DNA from 2 places in the Neobacillus sp. BF23-41 genome. Region 2 is predicted to be linked to the other one. Evidence: predicted binding sites of a transcription regulator. Region 2 holds the regulator's gene; the other holds the start of a gene.
What was found. The regulator CtsR, encoded in region 2, represses protease genes until heat stress. The targets are predictions, from matches to a motif close to ATGGTCAATAAAGGTCAAACA.
Positions count from the first base shown of each region.

Region 1: a site for CtsR is predicted at 2,783-2,803, ahead of clpB (ATP-dependent chaperone ClpB). Genes of this name have one in related genera too.

Region 1 is NZ_JBGBPR010000001.1:544,602-550,851, forward strand. It holds gene AB7942_RS02595 (YjzD family protein) at 1-128, shown strand, start outside; gene clpB (ATP-dependent chaperone ClpB) at 174-2,768, opposite strand; gene AB7942_RS02605 (YjzC family protein) at 2,936-3,115, opposite strand; gene AB7942_RS02610 (Crp/Fnr family transcriptional regulator) at 3,396-4,088, shown strand; gene AB7942_RS02615 (YwiC-like family protein) at 4,235-4,966, opposite strand; gene mobB (molybdopterin-guanine dinucleotide biosynthesis protein B) at 5,291-5,839, opposite strand; gene AB7942_RS02625 (molybdopterin molybdotransferase MoeA) at 5,827-6,250, opposite strand, start outside.
Region 2 is NZ_JBGBPR010000024.1:58,697-73,148, forward strand. It holds gene AB7942_RS24785 (Mini-ribonuclease 3) at 1-158, opposite strand, end outside; gene cysS (cysteine--tRNA ligase) at 162-1,559, opposite strand; gene cysE (serine O-acetyltransferase) at 1,540-2,208, opposite strand; T-box leader at 2,260-2,509, opposite strand; gene gltX (glutamate--tRNA ligase) at 2,556-4,013, opposite strand; gene ispF (2-C-methyl-D-erythritol 2,4-cyclodiphosphate synthase) at 4,128-4,610, opposite strand; gene ispD (2-C-methyl-D-erythritol 4-phosphate cytidylyltransferase) at 4,613-5,296, opposite strand; gene AB7942_RS24815 (PIN/TRAM domain-containing protein) at 5,450-6,538, opposite strand; gene disA (DNA integrity scanning diadenylate cyclase DisA) at 6,745-7,818, opposite strand; gene radA (DNA repair protein RadA) at 7,822-9,204, opposite strand; gene clpC (ATP-dependent protease ATP-binding subunit ClpC) at 9,317-11,758, opposite strand; gene mcsB (protein-arginine kinase McsB) at 11,776-12,846, opposite strand; gene mcsA (protein-arginine kinase activator protein McsA) at 12,848-13,396, opposite strand; gene AB7942_RS24845 (CtsR family transcriptional regulator) at 13,424-13,885, opposite strand; gene AB7942_RS24850 (hypothetical protein) at 14,175-14,378, opposite strand.

The DNA.
Region 1 (6,250 bases), on a different contig from region 2:
TAGTAAGTGCCATGACTGCAGGTGCTAAATATGAATTTATGCCTGCTGCTATTGCTTCAGTTGGGGTAACGATTTTGATTTACATTGCTGCTGCAATAATTCCTAACGAGCCTGCGACAAAACATTAAGAAAAAGGTCATCCTATCAAATGGATGACCTTTTTCTATAGGTATTTAATAAACCGATAAAGTAATTTCACCATCGTTAATATTTATTTTCACTCTTGACTGATCATGTAACTTGCCAGCGATTATTTCACGGGCTAGCTTGGTTTCAATGTTTCTTTGGATAAATCGTTTTAAAGGCCTTGCCCCATAAATTGGATCAAATCCATTTACGGCAATGAATTCTTTTGCTTCCTCATTAATGATTATATCAATTTGTTGATGCTTTAACCGATTTTGAAGTTCTCTCATCATTTTGACAACGATATTCTTAATTTCGTCCAATGAAAGCGGCTTAAAGAGGATCGTTTCATCGATTCGATTTAAAAACTCAGGACGGAAATGTCCCCGTAATTGACTCATCACTTTCTCCCTTACCGCTTCAGAGATTTCAACCTCGGTTTCACTTCGTTCTAGTAAAAAATGTGAGCCAATATTAGAAGTCATAATAATAACTGTATTTTTAAAGTCAACGACACGCCCTTTTGAGTCAGTAATTCTTCCGTCATCAAGCGCTTGTAAGAGAATGTTAAATACCTCAGGATGAGCTTTTTCAATTTCATCCATTAAAACAACAGAATATGGTCTTCTCCTTACTGCTTCCGTCAACTGTCCTCCTTCTTCATAGCCAATATAGCCTGGAGGGGCTCCAATTAGGCGGGAAACAGCATGCTTCTCCATATATTCAGACATATCGATACGTATAATATGTTCCTCACTGTCGAATAAAGACTCGGCCAATGCTTTCGCAAGCTCCGTTTTCCCAACACCAGTCGGTCCTAAAAATAAAAACGATCCAATTGGTCGCTTAGGATCCTTAATTCCAGCACGAGCCCTGAGTACTGCATCTGCCACCAAATTTACTGCCTCATTCTGACCGATGACTCTTTCGTGTAGGATGGATTCCAATTTTAACAGCTTTTCTCTCTCCCCTTCTACTAGTTTAGAAAGAGGTATTCCTGTCCATCTTGATACGATATTGGAGATTTCTTCTCCAGTAACTTCTTCACGAAGTATACGTTCGTCCTTAGCAGTTGCCCTTTCGAGATCCTTTAGCTCTTTTTCTGCTAACGGAATTTGACCATGGCGAAGCTCTGCCGCTCGGTTTAAATCGTATTTATCTTCAGCTTGTTGAAGCTCCCTGCGAAGTTTTTCCAGTTGTTCTCTTTTCTCCTGCAATTTCTGTATACTTTGTTTCTCTTGGAGCCATTTTGCCTTCATTTCATTGGCTGTTTCTTTTAAATCAGCTAGTTCTTTTAGGAGAGCCTCCAGCCTCAACTTACTCCCGTCATCAACCTCTTTACTTAAGGCAGCTTCTTCAATTTCCAATTGCATAACCCTGCGTGTTACTTCATCTAATTCGGTAGGCATTGAATCTATTTCAGTACGTATTAAAGCACAAGCCTCATCGACTAGATCAATTGCTTTATCAGGCAAAAAACGATCGGTGATATAACGATCAGATAATGTAGCAGCAGCAACCAAGGCATGGTCATGAATTTTAACACCGTGATGCACTTCATATCGCTCTTTTAGCCCTCTTAAGATTGAAATGGTATCTTCAACGTTTGGCTCTTGGACCAGTACCTGCTGAAATCTACGTTCAAGCGCTGGATCCTTTTCGATATATTTTCGGTGCTCATCTAGAGTAGTTGCTCCAATACAATGAAGTTCACCACGGGCAAGCATTGGTTTTAACATATTGCCTGCATCCATCGCGCCTTCCGTCTTACCGGCTCCTACTATCGTGTGAATTTCATCAATAAATAACAATATTCGTCCTTCACTTTTTTTGATTTCATTTAGGACTGCTTTCAATCTTTCTTCAAACTCACCTCTAAATTTGGCTCCAGCAATTAGCGCACTCATATCCAATGAGAAAATTGTTTTATCCTTTAGTCCTTCCGGTACATCCTTCCTAACTATCCTTTGTGCCAACCCTTCCACAATAGCGGTTTTCCCTACACCAGGTTCACCGATTAAAACAGGATTATTCTTTGTTTTCCTTGATAATATCCGAATTACATTGCGGATTTCAGAATCACGGCCAATAACTGGATCCATTTTTCCTTCTTTAACCTCAGCAACAAGATCCCGTCCATATTTTTTTAGTGCTTCGTATCCTGCTTCTGGATTTTGTGATGTCACTCTTTGGTTCCCCCTAATTTCTTTAATTGCTTGCAAAACTTTGTCTGGTTGAATTCCAACGTTTTGTAAAAGCCTTCGCATTTCTGAATCCTTCGCGTAGACTGCAGCTAACAGAATATGTTCGACTGATACATACTCATCAGAAAACTTTTTGGCAAACTCCTCGGCACTGACAAAAAGTTTTTGCAGCGTGGCTGTGATATAAAGTTTTCCTTGTTCAACCCCACTTCCTGTAACCTCTGGTTTTTTAGCAAGAGCCTCATTTAGGTTCTTTCTAATTTTTTCGGGAGGGATACCTGACTTTTTTAATATAGAAGAAATGAGACTATCTTCTTGGTCCATTAAACATAAAAACAAATGGGGTTCATCAATCTCTTGATGATTTTTTTTGATAGCTAGCGACTGAGCATCCATTAGCCCCTTTTGTAACCTTTCTGTCATTCGATTCATGTCCATTTTTTATCACACCCTCTTTGACCAATTTTGACCTTTTCTTTTATTATAAAACTTCCTATATAAAAAGTAAATTTTTGCAAATAGGAATAACAGCAAAAATTGCCTACTGACGCCTAGGCGCAGGCAAAAGAAAAAGCCACCCCAAGGATGACCTTTTCCTTATTTATTCATGGTTTCCGCTGATATGTCCAAACACGTTCATCATTCGAAGTTTCAGGAAATGCATCTCCTGCTTTTAGCCTTATTTTTTTGGGATTATTAACATTACTTCCCGTATCTCCAACTTCAATATAAACACCATTATTTGGGGCTTTGCTCCCTGACTTAAACTGACGATTTTGGCCCATTCTTTTTCCCTCCTTTGCTTCACATTCCTTATTATTACCCTTTAACGGGTTGTCATTATTGGAATTTCTTGCAAATTATCTTATGAGTCGACATTATTTCCTAAGAAATACGTAAAGATTAAACAAACTTTTGACGATTGTATGAACTTATCGCACATTTGTTGCTAATTATTCTTTGTTAACAATATAATTATAGTATTATCTAGCAAATTTAACCTTGACTGTCATTTTTTAAAATCAAATGAGCATTGAATTCGTACCTTTAAAGGTGGTTATGAGTATGCAGTCAGTAAAAGAAATGCCGGTAACACTGTCCCATCTTTTAGATACCGTTCACCATATAAAAAAAGTTGAAAAAGGTACCTTTTTATTTCAAGAAGGATCTGTAGCCGATGAATTGTATATTGTTCAAAGTGGCATACTTCAAATCAGCAAGATCATCCCTGATGGAAGAGAACTTACGTTAAGAATGTGCTCGCGTGGTGATTTTGTTGGTGAATTAAACTTATTTTCCCCTTCTTCAAGATATTTATTAAGTGCACGTGTTGTCGAGAGTGGTGAAGTAGCCGTTATTATGAAAGACACGCTTGAAGGAAAACTCTCACAAAATCTGGCACTCTCATTTGAATTCATAAAGTGGATGAGTCAGCAATATCGAAAAACACAAACCAAGTTTCGTGATTTGGTTCTTCATGGAAAAAAAGGGGCTCTTTATTCCACACTTATTCGAATTACCAATAGTTATGGAATTAAAACCAATAAAGGAATATTAATTGAATTACCACTAACCAATCAAGAGTTAGCCAATTTTTGTGGTACATCAAGAGAAGTAGTAAATCGCTTGTTGAGTGATTTACGTAAGGCCGGTATCCTGTCAATAGATAAAGGAACAATTACTATTCATGATTTAGAGTATTTAAAACGGGAAATTGATTGTGAAGATTGTCCAACCGAAATCTGTAAAGTTGATTAGAATTGCTGCTGGCAAACAACTTAAAATAAAGCAAAAAAAATCGGTCATATCGACCGATTTTTTTATTTTAATGGCAATGTTAAAGCTCATTGCTGATTTTGGCACATGTTGATTGGAGCGGAAATCAGCCACGTGTAACATAGCTCTTATTTTAATAAGATTATTTGAATCGCCATGATCGTAAAGAATATAGCTGAATTTATTATTTCGTAAATGCCAATTTGTTTAGGAGATAGTGGTTTCCCATAAAATATCATAGCTCTCAGAAGACTTGGGATAAATGCTATTGCAACGATCCAAAAGCCAACTCCGATCCACACTGCCACTAAAAGAAAATGGTAAATCCATGAAATCCATTTAAATTGGGTATTCTTCTTTTCCCTGATCATTGTTTTGACATAAAAAGTACAACCCACAAAAAACAGGACTGAAGTTACAAAGGTGAAAACAAGTGTCTCTATGTTCATAACACCGTGTCCTAAATAACTGCTTGCTAATCCAGCAACTGAAAAGGCAAAAATAGCAGAGATGTCATTCATAAAAGCACGGTCTTGATTTTTGGAAGTAAAGTAAGCATTTATTATAAAAAACAGAATCATTAGAAGACCAAAATAAAAAATCGTTGGTCTTTCCAAAAGAGGAATAAGTAAAAGTAATAGGGATGGAATCATATATACAAGTGTCCATTTAGTATAAAACTGAGGTTTTTTCTTTTTAAATAAAAGAAGCATCGGATAGGTCGCCAAGTATAATAGGAGCCATCCAAAGAAAAATGGGACATGCTTCCACATAAATCCTCCTTCAATGACACCAAGCCAAAAAGGGATGATTAGCATTGCCCATGCACCATGTTGTTTCGGTAAAAATAACTTCATCATTTTCACTCCTCTTCCTTGACTAACCTAAATATAAGCCAGCAAAGCGGAAAAATAAGTGAAACACATCACATAATTACAGTAAAAAAGAAGGACTCCGCCTTCTTTTTGTGACAAATTTGTTTAGGTTAAAATGGAAGTACAGCAAATCTATATCATCTACTAGGTAACTTCAATCATCTCTAGGTCGGTTATCTGATGAGTGATTGCTGTATTTCCATTAAAGACCCATAATTCTATTTTAACAAACATTATATCCCCTAATTTGAATTGTAGAGTAAATCCATATTTCAAGCTGTGATAAAAGTAACAGATTTGACAATTTTATTAACTTTTTTGATCAATATTATGAACATGCTCCTGAAGTACTTGCGCAGTCCAGATTAATGCACCTTCATCGTTGATATGAAAGCTGGGCACTTTGATTCTTGATGTGATTTGCTCCTGCATTTCTTCCTTCCAATATACAATAGCAGAAACATTACTTACGGTATCTAACAAAGAAAGGTCACTTTCATCTCTTAATAGCAGTAACTTCGGGAAGGACTTTAACTTATAACCTTCGATTAATATTACATCTGGATGAAAGAATTTCATTAACTCGATCTGATCTTCTAGTGATGGATAGAAATTGTCAGCCTGTAACATTAAACTTCCATCTCCTTCAACAATCGAGGCAAGTGCACCTGCATTTAGATGTTTTTCTGTATCTTTCTGTGGCAGGGCTGCAAGCCTGCCTCCATGACCATGATGCTTAATCGTAACTGTTTTAAGTCCTTTTTTTACTAAGTCTTCGATTAGTTTGGCTGTTATCGTGGTTTTACCACTATTTTGATAACCAACCACCTGAAAGACGACAGGCTTTACCACGGCCACAAACTGCCAACCTGGTCTTCAAGCAGAAGGACGTCCACTTCACTTCCGGCTGTAAAGCCTCTAGTTCCGCCTGGAAGAATCATCAACGAATTCGCTCCAGAAAGGCTCATAATAATGTTAGACTTGTCAAGTCCACTCGGTGTTGCCTTTAGTCTTCCCGCATCTATAAACGTAGAACTTCGGACAAACCTTGTAAATGGATTGGCTTTAGGAAAATCGACTTCTAAAAGTGCTTGCTCTTTACGAAGGTGAGGTTTTTCTGAAAAAAGCATCCTACGGATAATTGGGCGGGCAAACAATTCAAAGCCTACATAACAAGCCGAAGGATTACCCGAAAGCCCAAAGAGAAGCTTCCCATTGTGCTGTGCAACCGTCGTCACACTCCCAGGCCGCATGGCAACTTTATTAAAG
Region 2 (14,452 bases):
ACGTAAGTGGTCCCGGTGCGGTGTAACTGATTCGGTCTTACCTTACCGCTGTAGAGAAGGTGGCGCCTTACATAGGTTTCATAAATCGCGTCACCCATGTAGGCAAGAGCGAGACTATTCAATTGTTTAACATCCACTGTATTTTCATATTCAAGCATGAATTAGCCTCTTTTCCACCTTGTACCCTGCGGTGTATCTTCTAAAATAATATTCATTTCCTTTAGCTGATCTCTTATTTGGTCAGACAATTGGAAATTACGGTCTTTTCGAGCTTGGATTCGCTTTTCAATCAGCGCATCGATTTCTTCATCGAGCATTTCTTCTTTTTCAAATGTCAGCCCTAAGACATGGAATAACTTTTCAAATTGTTTTGTAAAGGAATCAATGACTTCTACAGCTGTATTTTTTTCTAAAAGATAATAATTAGCCAGTTTTGAAAGGTCGAATAAAACGGAAATAGCTTTAGCTGTATTGAAATCATCATCCATTGCCTCAATAAATTCTTCTTGCCTTTTTGCAATACCTTCAAGCCATACTTGATTCGAACCTGTTAAGTCAGTACTCGCTTCTTTCCGATGCTTTAAGTTTTGATAAGAGGTGGTTATGCGTTCAAATGCTGCTCTCGTACTCTCCAGTAATTCCTCGCTGTAATTAATCGGATTGCGGTAATGAACGGATAACATAAAAAACCGTAACACTTGCGGATTATGTTTTTTAATAATGTCATGAACAAGGACGAAATTTCCTAATGATTTAGACATTTTTTCATTATCAATATTGATATAGCCATTATGCATCCAGTAACGAGAAAATAATTTTCCGGACAGTGCTTCTGACTGGGCAATTTCATTTTCATGATGCGGGAAGGTCAAATCCTGTCCACCGGCATGAATATCAATGGTTTCGCCAAGATACTTTTTCGCCATTGCCGAGCACTCGATATGCCAGCCCGGCCGGCCAAGTCCCCACGGACTCTCCCAGAAGATTTCGCCTTCCTTGGCCGCTTTCCATAGGGCAAAGTCTAAGTCGTCTTGTTTCCTATCGCCGACTTCAATTCTTGCACCTATCTGGAGGTCATCAATGGATTGATGCGATAGCTTACCATATTCATCGAATTTTCTTGTCCGGAAATAAACATCCCCTGCAGATTCATAAGCGTACCCTTTTTCGACTAATTGATTAATAAAATCAATGATAATGTCCATGTTTTCCATTACCCGCGGATGAACATCTGCCTTTTGGCAGCCTAATGCCGTCACATCTTCAAAATAAGCATTGATAAATCGGTCCGCAATCGCCGGAACACTTTCTCCTAATTGATTGGCAGCACGAATCAATTTGTCATCGACATCGGTAAAATTAGAAACATATTGAACATCATAGCCGCGATATTCCAAATAGCGCCGAACGGTATCAAAGACGATTGCCGGACGTGCATTACCGATATGAATATAATTATAGACCGTCGGACCGCAAACATACATTTTGACTTTTCCTTCTTCGAGCGGTACGAACGTTTCCTTATTGCGCGTTAGTGTATTATAAAGTTGAATGGCCATTGACTTGTATCCTTTCTCCTTTTAATTCTTCGAGTTCGTGCATTAATTTATCCAGATCATTTTGCATTTCCCTTAAGCGGTCTGCTACAGGGTCTGGTAAGTCACAGTGGTTCAAATCTCTTGTAATTCTTCTTCCATCCTGGATCACCACTCTGCCTGGAATTCCAACTACCGTTGAGTTAGGCGGTACTTCTATCAATACAACCGAGCCGCCGCCAATTTTGGAATTTTCTCCAACGGTTATCGAACCAAGCACCTTTGCACCTGTGGCAATCAGGACATTATCCTTAATCGTCGGATGCCGCTTTCCTTTCTCTTTACCCGTTCCACCAAGTGTTACCCCTTGATATATAGTTACATTATCCCCAATTTCACACGTTTCCCCTATAACAACGCCCATACCATGGTCAATAAAAAATCTTCTGCCTATTTTTGCCCCAGGATGAATTTCAATTCCGGTAAAAAACCGGCTTACTTGCGAAATAACCCTGGCTAGAAAATAGAATTTCCGATTAAAGAGTGCATGCGCGAATCGATGTGACCAAATGGCATGCAAGCCTGAATACGTCAAGATGACTTCTAAATGACTTCTTGCTGCAGGATCTTGTTCAAAAACAACCTCAACGTCCTCCCTCAACTTCTTGAACATTTCCATTCTCCCCCTATTGTTTGGTAAACAAAAAAGCGCCTCTGTCTTAACGACAGAGACGCTTATGCGCGGTTCCACTCTGATTAGACCGAAAAGCTCGTTTTGGTAACGGAAAGCTTAATATGGGTCTCACTCTACCTGTTAACGGATAGGTTCCGCCCATTTCTACTAGAAGTTGACTCTTTTCGAAACAGGGCTCAGAGGTGCATTTCAAAAAACGAGAGGCTTAAACCACTTTCAGCCGGTGATGGTTTTCTCTTTAAAGCATCCTTTTTTTACTTATCCTCTTCTACACTTTAGTAACTATATAATTGTTTACTCTACTATATTACATTTCTTCCCCAATGTTAACTAATAATTTTATTAATTCTCGTTTGAACCTTATCTTTACCTAAGAGTTCAATTGCCATTGGCAGGTCTGGTCCATGTGTTTGACCTGTTACCGCCGCACGAATTGGCATAAATAGATTTTTCCCCTTTTGACCGGTCGACTTTTGAACTGCCTTCATGGCTGCCTTTATACCATCAGCGCGGAAATTTTCCAGTTGGTCAAGTTCATGTAAAAATGCCCTTAACACCTCTGGGACTGTTTCTGCTGCTAAAATTTCCTTCGCATCTTCTTCATAGATGGCATCCTCTTGAAAGAACATATCTGATAATTCCACGATTTCAGCACCAAAGCTCATTTTTTCCTGTAAAAGAGCTACAAGTCCTTGGAGCCATTGATACTGTTCATCTGTCATGCTTTCACTTATTCGGCCTGCCTTAATTAAGTGAGGCATAGCCAGATCAACTACACGGTTCATCTCAATTTTTTTCATATATTGGTTATTCATCCACAACAGCTTTTGCTTATCAAATAATGCTGGGGATTTGGAAAGGCGATTCGCATCAAATATTTCAATAAACTCGTTCTTAGAGTAAATTTCTTCTTCACCTGCCGGCGACCAGCCGAGTAGTGTGATAAAGTTAAATAATGCTTCTGGAATATAACCCAATTCTTCATATTGTTCAATAAACTGAATGATGGACTCATCACGCTTACTTAACTTTTTGCGGCTTTCATTGACAATCAAAGTCATGTGTCCAAAAATTGGCGGCTCCCAGCCTAATGCTTCATAGACCATCAATTGCTTTGGCGTGTTAGAAATATGATCATCGCCACGGAGCACATGAGAGATTTTCATTAAATAATCATCAATCGTTACAGCAAAGTTATAGGTTGGGGTGCCATCCTTTTTAATGATGACCCAATCACCCATCCCTTCCGATTCAAACGAAACGCTGCCTTTGACCATATCATCAAACGTATAGGTTTTCCCTTCAGGTACGAGGATGCGGATGCTTGGCTGACGGCCTTCACTTTCAAATTGATGGCGTTGTTCATCGGTTAAATGGCGGCATTTACCAGAATAATGAGGTGTTTCCCCTCTTTCACTCTGGGCTTCCCGCTCTGCTTCAATCTCAGCTTCTGTACAATAACATTTATAGGCATGGCCATTTGCTAATAATTGGTTGTAGTAGGTTTCATAAAGATCATTACGCTCAGATTGGCGATAGGGACCATATTCGCCGCCAACGTCGACACTCTCGTCCCAATCCATCCCAAGCCATTTTAAATATTTTAACTGGCTTTCTTCTCCGCCTTCAATATTCCGCTTTTTATCGGTATCTTCAATTCGGATAATAAATTTCCCGCCATGATGGCGTGCAAATAAATAATTAAATAATGCAGTACGGGCGTTTCCAATATGTAAATGTCCCGTTGGACTTGGAGCATATCTTACACGAACTTCGTTTGACATAACTATAATGCCTCCATTCTCGAAAAGCAAAAGCCCCTAGGAGCTGGAGCTAGACAGCTTTACCATATGTTTTTATCTGATTCATTGTATCATTGTGCCCTTCACTGTAAAAGGTTAATTGTTAACCTTTTTTAACAATACAACCACCTGGGAGGCAATGCCTTCCCCTCTGCCAGTGAAGCCTAGCTTTTCTGTTGTTGTCGCCTTTACATTGACTTGTTCAGGTGCTGCCTCTAGTAATTCCGCAATCCTACCGCGCATTTGCTCAATATAGGGTGCCATTTTTGGCTGTTGAGCAATAATTGTACAATCGGCATTCACAAGCTCGTACCCTTTATTTTTCACCAATTGCCATACATGCTCCATCAGCTTCGCGGAGTCAGCATCTTTAAAATTTGGATCGGTATCCGGAAAGTGTTTGCCAATATCGCCTTCCCCAATCGCACCAAGGCAGGCATCGGAAACCGTATGTAATAACACATCAGCATCTGAATGACCTAGCAACCCCCTTTCATAAGGGATTGTAATCCCACCAATGATTAGCGGGCGCCCTTCTGTTAATTGATGGACATCAAAGCCCTGACCAATTCGAAACATCATTAAAAACCCCTTTTTTTCAATATCGCTTCAGCAAAGAACAAGTCTTCTGGTGTGGTTAGTTTTATATTATCGTAATCGCCTTCTACCACCGCAACAGGATAGTGAAGCCGCTCAACCAAACTAGCGTCATCGGTACCCAGAAAGTGATCCTTTTGGGCCTTTTCGTACGCTTCCTTAAGCAGCAAAATGCGAAAAGCTTGTGGGGTTTGAACAGCCCACAAGCTTGAACGTTCGACAGTTTCAACGACCACACCATCATTTATCTTTTTCATGGTGTCTTTTGCCGGCACTCCCAAAATAGCTGCACCTGTTTCTTCAGCCATTTCCATTAAACGGTGGATATGTTCTTTTAAGATAAAAGGACGTGCCGCATCATGCACAAGAATAATCCCGTCGGTTTCGACTGATTTAAGTGCATTATAAATACTATCTTGACGTTCATTTCCACCCGGTACTAAGTTGTTTACCTTCGTCACATGATACCGATCGAGTAACACTTGAAATTCTGGTTTATCCTGTGGGTGAATCGCTAAAATAATCCCGCTGCAAGCTTCATCCTGTTCAAACACCCTTAATGTATGGATTAGCACAGGAATACCGTTAAGTTCCAATAAAAGCTTATTTTTCCCTGCTCCCATTCTTTTTCCCTGGCCCGCTGCCGGGAGAATGACTTGGTAGGTCATATCATTACCCCACTCTATCTAATATCTAATCTAGCTCCATAAGATTATGCTTCGGAGCGAAGCCTCGAACGAAAGAAAAGCGTTAGCTTTTCTGAGGAGCGCCTAGGGGCTCGAGGTCATAAGCCCCTGAGCAAGGCGCTTCCGCTTTTTAAGCTACAGTGCTTTTTCTAATAATTTGGGCTTGGCAAATATCATTCGTCCTGCCGATGTCTGGAGAACACTCGTTACGAGAACCTCGATTCTTTTCCCGATATACTCTCTACCTTCCTCGACCACAATCATCGTTCCGTCATCTAAATAAGCAACGCCCTGATGATATTCTTTTCCATCCTTAATGACTTGAACGGTTAATTCCTCACCAGGAAGGACAACAGGCTTGACGGCATTTGCTAAATCATTGATATTTAACACAGATACATTTTGCAATTCACAGACTTTATTCAGATTAAAATCATTCGTGACCAAGATGCCATTGGTTATTTTAGCTAATTTAACGAGCTTTGAGTCCACTTCACTAATTTCTTCAAAATCGCCCTCATAAATTTCTACCTTTATAGCGAGTTCCTTTTGAATTCGGTTTAATATATCCAAGCCTCTGCGGCCGCGATTTCGTTTCAACACATCGGAAGAATCGGCAATATGCTGTAATTCCTCAAGGACGAACTGTGGAATAACAATCGTTCCTTCTAAAAATCCGGTCTGACAAATATCAGCAACGCGCCCATCAATAATAACGCTCGTATCTAATATTTTTAAAGGATGATTAACTTCCTTATCATTCTCTTCGTCACTGGTTTTTTTCTTGTTACCGCGGTTTCCAAAAAGACCTAATAATTCATCTCTCTTCTTGAAGCCCACCTGAAAGCCGAGATAACCAAACAAAATGGTCAGTAATATCGGAGCCACAGCATTTAATATTGGGACTTGCACGGCATTCAGGGCAAAGCCGATTAAAAACGCAACCAACAATCCAAAGAATAGACCTACACTACCAAAAAGGACATCTGTTACAGGAACTTTCACTAAAGAATCTTCAGCCCATTTAATAAAGTTAAAAACATAATCTACTGCCCAAAAGGTAATAAGATAAAAAATAATAGCACCTATAATAGCAGTGATATACGAGTTGTTAATTAAGGGAATGTCATTGATATGAAGTAAATTGAACAATTCCGGTAATAACAAAATACCAAGCGTACCACCTATAATGAGGAAGCAAGCCTGCACAATACGTTTTAACATTCCTTCACCTCCTCTATTCATTATAAACATATTCATGGAAATGAAACCTTAATTTACAGATTATTTTTCGATTACAAAAACGTATTAAATTTAATTTGTTAGTGAAAATTAATAGGTTGAAGATTCTCCCCTAGGGTAGCATTGGAAAATTTTTCTGTCAAACAATTGGATTTTTTTAACTTTTAGGAACCTAGATATAATTGCTTTTATAGATGGCGATCGGTGTATAACCGCTCTTTGATCAATTTAAAGCCTTCCTTAATCTTTTTGGCACGAACTTCCCCGATTCCTTCCACATCATCAAGTTCTTCCACTGTTGCGGTTATTATTTTTGAAAGCTCACCAAAACTGCTGATGAGATTTTCAATAATGATGGATGGAAGTCTTGGAATTTTATTAAGAATTCTGTAGCCGCGCGGACTTTTATTCTCATCAAGGTGCACATAGCCAAGGTATCCCATCAATTTTAATAAGACCATATCCTCAATGGTACCGCTCGTAGCCATGGCCTGCATCCGTCCAATCACTTCTCTGGCCTTGATGTCTCTGTCGAAGGCATAATCTTTAATAATGAGCATGGTCTCGTCTTCGAGATCTGTTAATATTTCATTCAATTGTAAACGAATGAGACGACCTTCTGTTCCTAACTCATGTAAATAGGTTAGAAGTTCATTCTTAATCTTTAAGACCATTTCAAAACGATGGAGAACAAGTAAAAAATCGTTATAGGTTACGGATTCCTCGAACTCTAGGATACTCAAATTGCTGATACTTTGTTCCAAAACGGTTTTATACTTCTCAAGCGTCTGAATGGCTTGATTGGCTTTTGTTAAAATTACCGCAATATCTTTTAATGCATAGCGAAAATTCCCTTGATACAGGGTAATGACATTTCTTCTTTGGGAAATGGCAATCACTAGGGCTTTTGTTTGTTTCGCTACCCTTTCTGCTGTGCGGTGCCGCATCCCAGTTTCAGAAGAAGGTATATCGGAATCAGGGGCTAACTGGGCATTGGCAAAAAGAATTTTATTTCCTAATTCATTGAGGATAATGGCCCCGTCCATTTTCGCTAATTCATATAAAAAGCTGGGCGAAAATGGGCAATTGATTTCAAAGCCGCCGTCAACGATACTTTTTACCTTTTCGTTAAAACCAATGACAATAAGCCCGCCTGTGTTCGCACGGAGCACATTGTCGATTCCCTCGCGAATGGGTGTACCAGGTGCAAGGAACTGTAAAACTTCACTTACGGTATGCTCACCAAGCTTTTTACTCTCCATCTGCTACACTCCTAACGCTGCTTTTAATGCTTCGCTCACTGACTTCACACCAATGAGTTCAACTCCGTTTGGGCCCTTCCAGCCGCTAAGATTATTAGCAGGGAGAATGACTCGCTCAAATCCTAGCTTGGCCGCTTCCTGGACACGCTGCTCAATCCTTGAAACCCTTCTTACTTCACCGGTTAACCCGACTTCTCCGATAATACAATCGGTTGGTCTTGTTGGTTTATCTCTAAAGCTTGACGCAATACTGACAGCAACGGCTAAATCAATTGCTGGTTCATCTAATTTTACGCCTCCAGCAACTTTTAGGTAAGCATCCTGATTCTGAAGGAGCATCCCAACTCGCTTTTCTAAAACAGCCATCAAAAGTGGCACACGGTTATGATCAATTCCCGTTGCCATTCTTCTTGGGTTCCCAAAGCTAGTGGGGGAAATTAACGCTTGAATTTCAACGAGGACCGGCCTTGTCCCTTCCATCGATGCGACCACCGTTGAGCCAGCAGCACCTCGTGAACGCTCTTCTAAAAATATCTCGGAGGGATTTGCCACTTCTTCAAGACCGAATTCTTTCATTTCAAAGATTCCCATTTCATTGGTTGAACCAAAACGGTTTTTAACTGCCCGTAAAATCCGATAGGTATGATGTCTTTCTCCTTCAAAATAGAGGACGGTATCCACCATATGCTCTAACAGCCTAGGGCCGGCTATCGATCCTTCTTTGGTTACGTGTCCAACAATAAAGATCGCAATCCCTTTGGTTTTCCCAATTCTCATTAATTCCGAGGTACACTCACGCACCTGTGAGACACTCCCAGGCGCGCTTGTTACATCTGGGTGAAATACCGTTTGGATAGAATCAATGATGACAAAGCTTGGATTTGTACTATCGATGGTCCGGTTAATTTCCTCAAGATTCGTTTCAGAGTATACGAGGAGATTTTCAGAGGATATTCCTAATCGCTCCGCACGAAGCTTTGTTTGCCGTAATGATTCCTCACCAGATATGTATAAAACCTTATTTCCTTTATTTGCTAATTGCGATGATACCTGTAACAGAAGCGTTGATTTACCGATTCCAGGGTCTCCGCCAATCAGCACTAAGGATCCCTTGACCACACCCCCGCCAAGTACCCGGTTTAATTCATTTAAGTCCGTTTGAATCCTTGGTTCATTCTCCATTTCAATGGAATTGATCGGCATTGGTTTGGATAACAGCCCTGAACCGCCTTGGGAATGGGCGAATGCCCCTCTTCTTGTTGCACCAGTTACTTCAACTTCCTCGACCATCTTATTCCATTCACCGCAGCCAGGGCATTTCCCCATCCACTTTGGAGATTCATACCCGCACTCCTGACACATAAACTTTGTCTTACGTTTTGCCATTCTACTTCGATCCTCTCGTTGAAACATTACAAACAATTAAAAAAAGAGGTACACGGTTTAGCTTTATTAACGTGTACCTCTCATGGTATAGCAACACTAATTGATTACATTTCTACTTTACCAAACTTGTTTTCTCTTCCATTCGAACAATAAATTCTCCATTATCAACATCGATCACCGCATGCTGACCTGTTAACAATGTTCCTTTTAATAGTTCTTCTGAAAGTCGGTCTTCAATATGCTTTTGAATCGCACGGCGCAATGGTCTTGCCCCATACTCAGGGTCATAACCTTCCTGAGAAATTTTTTCCTTTGCTGCTAAAGTTAATTCTAAAGAAATATTTTGCTCTTTTAAGCGTTTAATTAACTGCTCTGAAAGTAAAGTTACAATCTCTTCAAGATGCTTTCTCTCCAACGCATGGAAAACAATAATTTCATCAATACGGTTCAAGAATTCAGGGCGGAAGGCTTTCTTTAATTCGCCCATTACTTTCCCCTTCATGTCTTTATAATCCTGTTCGCCATCCTGAATATTAAAGCCGACATACTTGTTCCGTTTTAATGCTTCAGCACCAACATTGGATGTCATAATCAAGACGGTATTACGGAAATCTACTGTTCTTCCTTTTGAATCAGTCAAACGGCCATCTTCCAGAACCTGCAAAAGGATATTAAATACATCTGGATGTGCCTTTTCAATTTCATCAAGCAAAACAACGGAATATGGCTTTCTTCGAACCTTCTCTGTTAATTGTCCGCCTTCCTCATAGCCGACATATCCTGGCGGTGAACCAACAAGACGAGAGGTAGAATGCTTCTCCATATACTCGGACATGTCAATCCGAATCATCGCATCCTCGTCACCAAACATGGCTTCAGCAAGGGCACGGGCTAATTCTGTTTTCCCTACACCAGTCGGTCCTAAGAAAACGAAGGAGCCAATTGGCCGTTTTGGATCTTTTAATCCTGCTCTGGCACGACGGACAGCCTTAGATACTGCCTTAACAGCCTCCTCCTGGCCAATGACACGAGAATGGAGAACTTCCTCTAAATTAAGCAGCTTCGTCATCTCTGTTTGAGCTAGCTTGGAAACAGGGACACCGGTCCAGCTTGAAACAACACTTGCAATATCTTCAACTGTTACTTCATTGTTTTCTTTCCCTTGCTTTTCTTTCCAGTTCTTCTTTGTTTCCTCTAGTTGTTCACGCAAACGCTGCTCCGTATCCCGTAAAGAAGCCGCTTTTTCAAATTCTTGACTTTGGACTGCAGAATCCTTTTCTTTTCGTACTTCCTCAAGCTTCACTTCTAATTCCTTTAAATTAGGTGGAGTGGTAAAGGAACGAAGCCGTACTTTGGACCCAGCTTCATCGATTAGATCAATCGCTTTATCTGGCAGGAAGCGATCAGAGATATAGCGGTCTGATAGTTTAACAGCTGCCTTAATCGCTTCATCTGTAATGGAGACACGGTGATGGGCTTCATAGCGATCACGTAACCCTTCTAAAATCTGAATCGATTCTTCCGCTGTTGGTTCATCGACACGAATTGGCTGGAATCGTCGTTCTAGAGCTGCATCTTTTTCGATATATTTGCGATATTCATCCAGTGTGGTTGCTCCAATACATTGGAGTTCTCCACGAGCAAGCGATGGTTTTAAGATATTGGAAGCATCAATAGCCCCTTCTGCACCACCCGCACCAATCAATGTATGCAACTCATCAATGAAAAGAATAATATTTCCTGCTTGGCGAATTTCATCCATGACTTTCTTCAAACGATCTTCAAATTCACCGCGGTATTTTGTCCCTGCAACGACTGTCCCCATATCTAGCGTCATAACGCGTTTATCACGCAATATTTCAGGAACTTCGTTATTGACAATTTGTTGGGCGAGTCCTTCTGCAATGGCTGTTTTACCTACACCAGGCTCTCCAATTAATACCGGATTATTTTTTGTCCGACGGCTTAACACTTCAATCACACGTTGAATTTCCTTACCGCGTCCAATAACAGGATCCAAGCTTCCTTCGCGGGCAATTGACGTTAGATCCCGTGCAAGGCTATCTAGCGTCGGCGTATTAGCACTTGCTGATGCCCCGCCTTGATGCCCACCAGACTCATTACTTCCTAATAGTTGAAGAACTTGCTGTCTTGCCTTATTTAAACTAACTCCCAAATTATTAAGTACTCGGGCAGCAACCCCTTCTCCTTCTCGGATTAAGCCAAGGAGAATATGCTCGGTCCCTACATAGGAATGTCCTAATTTTCGTGCTTCATCCATCGATAATTCAATGACCTTTTTAGCTCTTGGAGTATAGTGAATGGTTTGAGAAGCATCCTGTCCCTTGCCAATTAAATTTTCTACTTCTTTTTGGATTTTTTCAGAACCTAGCCCAAGTCCATAAAGGGCTTTCGCAGCAATCCCTTCACCTTCCCGAGTTAACCCCAATAAAATGTGCTCTGTCCCAATATTGTTATGGCCAAGACGAATCGCTTCCTCTTGTGCTAAAGCTAGTACTTTCTGCGCTCTTTCAGTAAAACGGCCGAACATCATATTCTCTTCCTCCCCACCTATTTTTCTTGCTCCATTTTTATTCGTTCCCTAATTAATGCTGCCCGTCTGATGTCTCTTTCATGTGGTCTTAATGAACCCCCAGCATATTGCTGTAAGAATCCTGGCTGGGTCAGTATCATTAATTCATTTAAGATTGTCTTAGGCATTTTATCAATATAACCCATATCTATTCCAAGCCGAACATCGGATAAACATCTAGCTGCTTCTTTCGATTCAATAATTCGGCTATTAGATAACACACCTAATGATCTGAATACCCTGTCTTCTAATTGTATGTTCGAAGTTTTTCGTAATGCTTCACGGGCCGACCTTTCTTGTGAAATGAGTTGACTTACAACCCCTTTTAGGTCACGGCCAATGTCCTCTTCTGATTTACCAAGTGTGATTTGATTAGAAATTTGAAATATATTACCTAATGCTTCGCTACCTTCACCATAAATTCCTCTAACAACAAGACCTAATTGGTGAATTGCAGGAATAATTTTATTAATTTGCTGTGTTAACATTAACCCTGGCAAGTGCATCATGACCGAAGCACGTAGACCTGTACCAACGTTAGTAGGACAACTGGTTAAATAGCCGTGTTTTTCATCAAATGCGTATTGAATATTACTTTCAAGCCAATCATCGATTTCATTCGCAGCATCCAACGCTTCAGATAATTGCAAACCTGGATACAAGCATTGAATCCGAATATGATCCTCTTCATTAATCATAATACTAACTTCTTCATTTTCGGTTAATAGAACTGCCCCATATGGTGAATCTTCAGCTAGATGAGGGCTTATTATATGTTTTTCAACTAATACCCTTTTTTGGAGCGGCTGTAATTCTTCAATTTTCAACAATTCCATTTGGCCAAACTTTTGAATAGGAGACTGTTTTAAAATTTCTTCCATATTTTCAATAATCAATTTTGCTTCTTCATGTGAAAAAAGGGTTGGAAATTTATAAGCATCAAAGTTACGAGCCAAACGAATCCGGGAGCTAAGGACAATATCTGAATCCGGTCCCTCCGCACTCATCCAGGAGCTGACAGCTTGATTTAGAAATCGTTCAAGCGACATGTTATTCCCCTCCCTCGTGGCTGGCTGTTAAATTTTTCTCTAACTTTCGTATTTCATCACGAATCTCTGCTGCCTTTTCAAATTCTTCATTGTGGATTGAATCCTTTAGATTACTTTTCAATTCTTCAATTTGTTTACGAAGATGGATTCCTCCGCCAATTCTCTTCGGTATTTTCCCATTATGTGTCCAGTTCCCGCTATGAAGTCGTCTTAAAACTGGTATAAGTTGTTCTTTAAACGCTTCGTAACAATGGGAACATCCAAAGCGGCCTACCTTTAAAAACTGTGGAAAGGTCATTGAACAAGAATCGCATTGAAGAATTTCCTCTTGGTGAAAGGGACTTTGGCTTGGCTTTTGAAAGTTCGGATCAATATTTAATAATCCTGCTAATAAATTATTAAAAGCAAAACCAGATTCCCCATTGAAAATGAACATTTCTCCCTTTTCCTGAGCACACTTTTCACAAAGATGCACTTCAGTCTTTTCACCATTAATGATTTTTGTAAAATGAAGAGCTGCAGGTCTTTGATTACATTCTTGGCAAATCATACTTTCACCTCTTACTCAGAAAAAAATTTATTTATATTTTAAAGATGTTAACATCGCTTTTAGCATTCTTGCTCTTAATTCATCTCGGTATGGAAGATCAATATAAAGAACGGAACGATCGATTACACTTAACATAATTTTCGCTTCCCGCTGTGAAATAATTTCTTCTTGGACGAGCCTTAAAATGACGTCCTCTGCACTTGTTTGACTAACCCTGCCTTGGATAAGTGAGAGCAATTGATCAATTAAATGGGCCAAGTCATGGGATTGAACCTTCATAATCCTTATATACCCACCACCGCCCCGTTTACTCTCCACAATATATCCTCTTTCAATTGTAAAACGGGTATTGATCACATAATTTATTTGAGATGGTACACATTGAAATTTATCAGCGATTTCACTTCGTTTAATTTCAACAAGATCCTTTTCACTTAATTCCAATACTTGTTTAAGATATTTTTCAATAATATCAGAGATGTTTCTCATCTTCCCACCCCCATTCTCTGACTTTGACTATATTTGACTAAATTATACTGAATTTTTTATGTAGATGCAATGATTCACTACTAATGATTTTCTCCAAATCCCGCCATTGTGAAACGTACATTAGTTAAAATATGTAGGAGTGAGTGAAATTGAGAACACAAAAAAGACAACCATTTCTGGTTGCTTTTGACTTGTGCTGGCTATGAATAGCTTTCAGAGGGGTTGGGAGCGGCCCTGCTTTGTTACCGTCGATGGTCTTTTTCCTCTTCTTCTGTAACATTAGGTCCTCCTATGTTACCGTCCATGGCTTTTTTTCTGTTGTATGGGCACAATTATTCCTTTTTTGTGACCGGTCCAAGCTCTTTTTCTCTTCCATGGGCACAATTACTCTTTTTTGTGACCGGTCCAGGCTCTTTTCCTCTTCTACGGGCACAATTATTCTTTTTTGTGACCGGTACAGGCTCTTTTTCTCTTCCATGGGCACAATTATCATTTACTGATCACCCACACACAAATCTTCAAAAACACAAAAAAACAACCATTTCTGGTTGTCTTAGATTTGCCTGG